One region of the Peribacillus sp. NPDC096447 genome, then DNA from elsewhere that is predicted to be linked to it. Evidence: riboswitches for the same ligand, from Rfam matches in the RefSeq annotation. Region 1 holds a riboswitch; each other region holds the start of a gene.

Region 1 (2,269 bases):
GAGCAAGGTTCAATAATTTTTGGCTGCTTTCTTCAATCATCGCTAGATCTTTATCGAGCATCGCTTTCCAACCGGAAACTTCTTGTCCTAATGTTAATGGTGTAGCATCTTGAAGATGTGTCCGGCCAATTTTCACGACATCCCAAAATTCTTTTTCTTTTGTATCGAATGTATCACGAAGGGCTTTGATGGCAGGAACCAATTTTTCAGCGACTTCCATAAAGGCTGCAATATGCATGGCGGTCGGGAAAGTATCATTTGAGCTTTGTGCCTTGTTAACATCATCATTCGGGTGAAGGGTTTCGGATTCACCATTTTCTTTTAACCATTCATTCCCTTTGTTAGCGACCACTTCATTCACGTTCATATTACTTTGCGTGCCGCTTCCAGTTTGCCAAACTACAAGCGGGAAATGTTCATCAAGTGTACCTTCAAGGATTTCCCCGCAAATCTTGACGATGGCATTCTTTTTAACTTCGGAAAGATCACCAAGATCATAGTTCACCTTTGCCGCAGCTTGTTTAACGTATGCAAATGCACGAACTAATTCAATCGGCATTTTTTCGTTACCGATTTTGAAATTGTTACGGCTTCTCTCAGTTTGTGCCCCCCAATATTTATCAGCAGGAACTTTCACTTCACCCATCGTATCTCGTTCGATTCTGTATTCCATGTGTTCTCCTCCTATGTTTGCACTATTCATTGAAGACGTTTTGCATATGAAATGAATAATGTCGGATTATTCTTTCTCTCCATACATTGTACAAACTTTATTATTTTAAAGCAAAAATATCCCGCTGGCCCTTTCCATTTTTTCTGAAAAATCCATGTTTCCTTCATGTTTATATGAAAATCCGATTATTCTTTATAGACACATAAAGTGTAGACACCACTAGGCTCCAATTGACCTGGTCATGAACATCAGAGCATTATCACTACAAAAATGTCCTTGACAGTATTTTGTATATATAGTAAATTCAAAAGAAATTGAATAATCTAAACTCTTATCGAGAGAGGTAGAGGGAATGGCCCGATGACACCTCAGCAACCTTCATTTGTTTCAAACCAATGAAAAGGTGCTAATTCCACAAGTTTGTGAACTTGGAAGATAAGAAGAATGACTCGTCACTACTTAATCAAAGTCTTCTTCTTAAAGAAGACTTTTTTTTATTTTATATAACTCAAAGGAGCAGTGAAAACCATGTACAAAACTGAAACATATCTTGCTCAATTAGGAAATCGCAGCGAAACGGCGACAGGAACAGTCAATCCGCCGGTATACTTTTCAACAGCTTTTCGTCACGAAGGAATTGGCCAATCGACGGGATTCGACTACACAAGGACAGGTAACCCTACACGCCAGCTATTGGAGCGATCCATCGCCGATCTGGAAAAAGGAGACCAAGGTTATGCCTGCAGTTCAGGAATGGCCGCCATCTCCACTATTCTCGCCCTTTTTAAATCCGGGGATGCATGGATTGTCAGCGAAGATCTTTATGGCGGTACATATCGTCTGTTAGAACAAGGTTTTAAAAAATGGGGATTGCAGTGTGACTATGTAAACACTTGTTGTTTGGAGGATATCGAAAAAGCCATCACTCCTCACACGAAAGCCATCTTCATCGAAACTCCCACTAACCCTCTTATGCAGCAAACGGATATTAGCGCCGTTGCCGCATTGGCCAAACAATATAATTTATTGTTAATCGTTGATAATACTTTTTACACGCCTCTTATTCAACAACCCATCCTGCTTGGAGCGGATATTGTGATTCACAGTGCAACCAAGTATCTCGGTGGTCATAATGATGTGCTCGCCGGACTGATCGTTGCTAGCGGCGCTGAATTATGTGATGCTCTTGCCTTCCATCATAATGGTACTGGAGCTGTCTTGAGCCCATTTGATTCTTGGCTGTTGATGCGCGGAATGAAAACCCTGGCATTGCGGATGGAGCGTCATGAAAAGAATGCCAAGATACTTGTAGATTACTTATCGGAACATGATTGTGTCACTGATGTATTGTATCCCGGCAGAGGCGGCATGATTTCTTTCCGCATCATTGATGAAGCGGCGGTCAACCCATTTTTACAATCGCTCTCATTAATTTCCTTTGCAGAAAGTCTTGGAGGGGTTGAAAGCTTTATCACCTATCCTGCCACACAAACACATGCCGATATACCGCTTGAAGTCAGAACGGCAAATGGGGTTTGTAATCGCCTGCTCCGCTTCTCCGTTGGCATCGAGGATAGCGATGATTTGATTGGTGAC
Region 2 (2,269 bases), on a different contig from region 1:
ATTCCTGGCAAATGAATTCTGTCGCGTACTCATCACTTCTTATGCCATGGATCAAATCGACATGATAAATCATTTTCTTATTATGCTGTTTTGCCATCATACTTACATTTTTCAATTGTGATATATGCAAATCAAGAAACACACCTATTTCATAGGAACTTTCTAGAAATCTTTCAAAATCCTTCATGCTTGCTGAAGCAGGCAAAATCTTTTGATCCATCATTATCCTCCTCATTCCCAGAAAAACTCAAAACTTCAAGTTATTTAGTATATTTTAAAGAGCTTGATTTATCAATCACATTTTTTTCATGCCCAATCTCACCATAACACTAAAATACCTGGCACTCCCTTTATAGATTACGGATAAGGTTGTATGTAAAATATCCCTTAACTCATAAAGAAAGTTTCATTTTCAATGCACCTTCGACAAGTTCATACGATTTAATTGTACCCACCGGAATTTTTCTCACGATGTTCCAAGCATTAACATTCATTTTGATCGTTCTTTTTTCAAATTCAAAAAATGGCGGTCTGTTAAATATCCTTTGGTTGATGAAATTCCTGTCAATTGGTTCCATTTCCACTAATTCAAATGAAATCGTTCTTTTTTCCACATGATCCGGTTTTAATGTAATCCGGAAAGCTACGTTTTTCTTAAACATCATTTTTTTCACTTCCATCGTTCCGGAAAGCACCATATGCTTTGGCGTAATCTCGACTTTAATATCCTGACCAGATGATTTCATTTTTATGATTCTCTCTATCATAGCTTCAGTTACCGTTATCGGTATGCCACTTTTGAATGGACTCATCCTTGCATTCCCTCCCCACTCAAAGCATATGCCTGATTCCCGGGTGCCGTTAACATTTCAGCGTGAATTAATAAACGGTATATTCTAAATATTCAACCTCCAACGCTTGACCTTTGTAAAAACTACCTGTATAGTCATAATTAATTTAATAGACAACTCTTATCCAGAGAGGTGGAGGGACTGGCCCTTTGATGCCTCAGCAACAGACTGATCATGTACTGTGCTAATTCCAGAAGTGTAAAAACTTGAAGATAAGAAGAGTATATAGCTTTGTTGCCAACACCTCTTCTTATTTTTTAAGAAGAGGTTTTTTATTTTTAAAAGGAAAGAAGGAATGCAACATGTCAATCACATTAACGAAAGCACCATTCAGGGCCGATCACGTCGGAAGTTTATTAAGACCGGAACGTTTACATATTGCCAGAAAGCAATTCAGGGAGGGTACCCTTTCAGCAGAGCGGCTTCGTGAAATTGAAACCGAAGAAATCAAACGGATTGTCGATAAGCAAATTGAAGTTGGATTAGAGGCTGTTACGGACGGCGAGTTCAGACGAACATGGTGGCACTTTGACTTCCTCGAACATTTAAATGGCATCGAGGGATATGTGACTGAAAAAGGTCTCACATTCGATGGTGTGGAAACAGAGAGATATAACGTTCGCAATACCGGGAAGGTTTCATTCAATCCTGAACATCCCTTCATTAGTGATTTCATTGAATTGAACAAAATCGTGAACGGACGTGCCATTGCCAAGCAAACCATTCCCAGTCCGAATCAGTTATTTGCTGCAGGCATTCATAATGAAGACATCTACCCTGATATTGAAGATTATGCAAATGATATCATTAAGGCGTATCAGCATGCTTTGAAAGCCTTTTATGAAGCAGGTGTGCGTTATCTTCAATTGGATGATGTATATATTGCCAGACTTTCAGCTCCGGATTTCCAGTTCAAAGATGGAAAATATACGAGGGAACAGTTAATTGATCTTGCACTTCGTGTCATTAATGGAGCATTGGAAGGCAAACCAGAAGACCTTGTCGTCACTACCCACCTATGTCGCGGAAACTATCAGTCGACTTGGGCGTTTGAAGGAAGCTATGCCCGTATCGCCCCAACTTTATTGGCAAAGGAAAAAGTGGATGGATTCTTCTTGGAATATGATGATCAACGCTCAGGGGATTTCAAACCATTGGAATACATTCCAAATGGCGGTGCACAGGTTGTACTGGGTGTCGTCACTTCAAAAAATGGCGAAATCGAAGACAAGGAAGCTGTTAAGGCACGCATTAAAGAAGCCTCGCACTTCGTTCCTCTCGAACAATTATGCTTAAGCCCGCAATGTGGCTTTGCCTCCACCCATCACGGCAACAAACTGACCGAAGAACAGCAATGGGAAAAGCTGAAATTCGTCGTTGATGTAGCAAAAGAAGTATGGGAATGATTTTTTTGCGGA
Region 3 (2,269 bases), on a different contig from region 1:
GCTGCTCTGCCGTTATTTCCATTCCCCAAAGCGTATTACCCATTTATCTGCACCTCCTGGACGAGAATCCCCTCATCTTTAATATATTGATAAGCCTTATCCACCTCATTTTTGCTTCCGGTCACTTCGATGATCAAATTCCCAAAAGGCGTTTCCTGAATTTCAGAAATATTGGCCGATAAGACACTTAAATGAATATCATATTTCTTCGAGATGGTAGACAGTAAAGGAGTACCCGAAGTAGTCCCAATAAAATTAATTTTCCAAATAATCGGAATGTGCGCCCCTATGCTTTTTAAAAAACTTTGTGGAATCTCGTCATGTATGACCGTTCTCACGAAGTTTTTTGCAATATCCGTTTGCGGCTTCGCGAAAACTTCGAAAACCGAACCTTGTTCAACGACACATCCGCCCTCCATGACCGCTACCTTATTGCAAATTTCCCGAATTACAGACATCTCATGAGTGATTAGCAGAATGGTGATATTGTATTCTTTATTAATTTTTTTTAAGAGCTGCAGAACTGCACTCGTTGTTTGTGGATCCAATGCCGATGTAGCTTCATCACACAATAAGATCGATGGATTCGTAGCCAAAGCTCTCGCAATGCCGATCCGCTGCTTTTGACCGCCGGATAATTGTTCCGGATAACTCTTTGCCTTGCTCGATAAGCCAACGAACTCCAACAGCTCGCCTACACGGTTTTTGATTTCCTTAGCCGGAGTTCCCGATAAAACCAGCGGCATGGCAATGTTATCAAAAACGGTCTTTGAGTTTAGCAAGTTAAAATGCTGAAAAATCATCCCGATTTTTTTCTTTTCTGCCCGTAATTCCTTAGGGCTTAATTTGGTTAAATCCTTGCCCCCAACAATCACCGAACCATCTGAAGGTTGTTCAAGCAAGTTGACCAGCCTGATCAACGTACTCTTTCCGGCCCCGCTATAACCGACTACACCGAATATATCCCCCTTTTCCACTGTCAAATCAATGCCCTTCAAAGCCTCGACAGTCTGTTTCTTTGTTTGATAAACCTTTTTAACATTTTGAAACTCAATCATCCAATCTCCCCCCATGCTGTTTATTTGTACGAATTCATTATCCAGAGAGAAGAGCTTTGCAAAGTTTCATAATGATAGGGTTATATTCGAAACTCACGAGTAATTGTGTGAAACTCACGAGTAAATCTGCGAAACTCATGAGTAATTGCACCAATTCTCCAAATAACCATATACATTTTGAATAAACAAAAGAGGCCTCTTCCGTCATCAGACAGAAGAGGCCTCTTTTAGACATAAAAAAGAGTAAACTCTTAAATTAATTATCTAAGTAAAGCTCCTTCTTATCTTTCAAACTTTCGTCCGTTGGAATTAGCACAGTATTTTTACAAAAGTAAAAACCCGCTGCCGAGGTATCATAGGGCCAAGTCCCTCCACATCTCTTGATAAGAATTAACGTTTTATTTAATTATGTCCTTCACTATATATTCTAATTTCTTTAAAGTCAACCATATTCTTCATCGCTTAAAATATTTTCACAGGATAGTGAATTGATGGTTTTATATTATATTAATATAATTAAAAATTATATTTTATAATGATTTGCTCATTCTCCATACGGTGTATATTTCATTTTCTTCCCTTATCTTGATCATGCCTGAATTCGTATATAAACGAATCGCCCTTCCATTATCCGGAGAAACCCTTAAATGATATTCGGAGACATTAAATTGCCTGAAAAAGTTTTCTGCGTAGCGAACCAATTCCTTGCCAAGGCCTTTACTGCGGTATTCGGGAATAAGATAAAATAAATTTACATAGCCAATCTCAGTTCCTTCATACTCCCGAATTTGAAGTTCCATTTGTCCAATCGGTACTTGGTTCTTTTCAATGATCACCTGTCCATCCGGAAATTTGCGGACCCTTTCTCCCATTCGTTGCAGATATGTATTTTCATCTCCAAAACCAGCTTCAGATCCAAAACTTAAAACAAAGGAATCTTTCCTGAATTTAACGATAATATCTTTGTCTTTGTCCGTATCAATGGTACGAAAGATCAACTTCATCCCCTCCTATCATTTTAGTGAAATAGTTATCAAGCAAACAAACTCATTTTACTTACCCCTTTATGAAATTTCATTATTTACTTTTTCAAGCGTCTTATTTCATTTTTTCTGAAAGGATTTTGCCTTAATCCCTATAGGAGTGGCCATAATATTAAATTAAAAACAAATGCAATATTGTTGGGAGAGGTCGAGTAATGGGATTGGGTA

The links. Region 1 has a riboswitch for S-adenosylmethionine ahead of ACIQZD_RS09930 (methionine biosynthesis PLP-dependent protein). Riboswitches for the same ligand answer to the same signal wherever they lie in the genome.
Region 2: another riboswitch for S-adenosylmethionine. It lies ahead of ACIQZD_RS14500 (5-methyltetrahydropteroyltriglutamate--homocysteine S-methyltransferase); the one in region 1 lies ahead of ACIQZD_RS09930 (methionine biosynthesis PLP-dependent protein).
Region 3: another riboswitch for S-adenosylmethionine. It lies ahead of ACIQZD_RS06095 (methionine ABC transporter ATP-binding protein); the one in region 1 lies ahead of ACIQZD_RS09930 (methionine biosynthesis PLP-dependent protein).

Annotation. Positions count from the first base shown of each region.
Region 1 covers NZ_JBIWEV010000002.1:613,053-615,321, forward strand. The annotation lists gene fumC (class II fumarate hydratase) at 1-673, opposite strand, end outside; SAM riboswitch class I at 1,002-1,115, shown strand; gene ACIQZD_RS09930 (methionine biosynthesis PLP-dependent protein) at 1,202-2,269, shown strand, end outside.
Region 2 covers NZ_JBIWEV010000004.1:29,716-31,984, forward strand. The annotation lists gene ACIQZD_RS14490 (glycerol-3-phosphate responsive antiterminator) at 1-220, opposite strand, end outside; gene ACIQZD_RS14495 (hypothetical protein) at 393-812, opposite strand; SAM riboswitch class I at 969-1,070, shown strand; gene ACIQZD_RS14500 (5-methyltetrahydropteroyltriglutamate--homocysteine S-methyltransferase) at 1,154-2,257, shown strand.
Region 3 covers NZ_JBIWEV010000001.1:1,217,419-1,219,687, forward strand. The annotation lists gene ACIQZD_RS06090 (methionine ABC transporter permease) at 1-22, opposite strand, end outside; gene ACIQZD_RS06095 (methionine ABC transporter ATP-binding protein) at 36-1,058, opposite strand; SAM riboswitch class I at 1,337-1,448, opposite strand; gene ACIQZD_RS06100 (GNAT family N-acetyltransferase) at 1,589-2,056, opposite strand.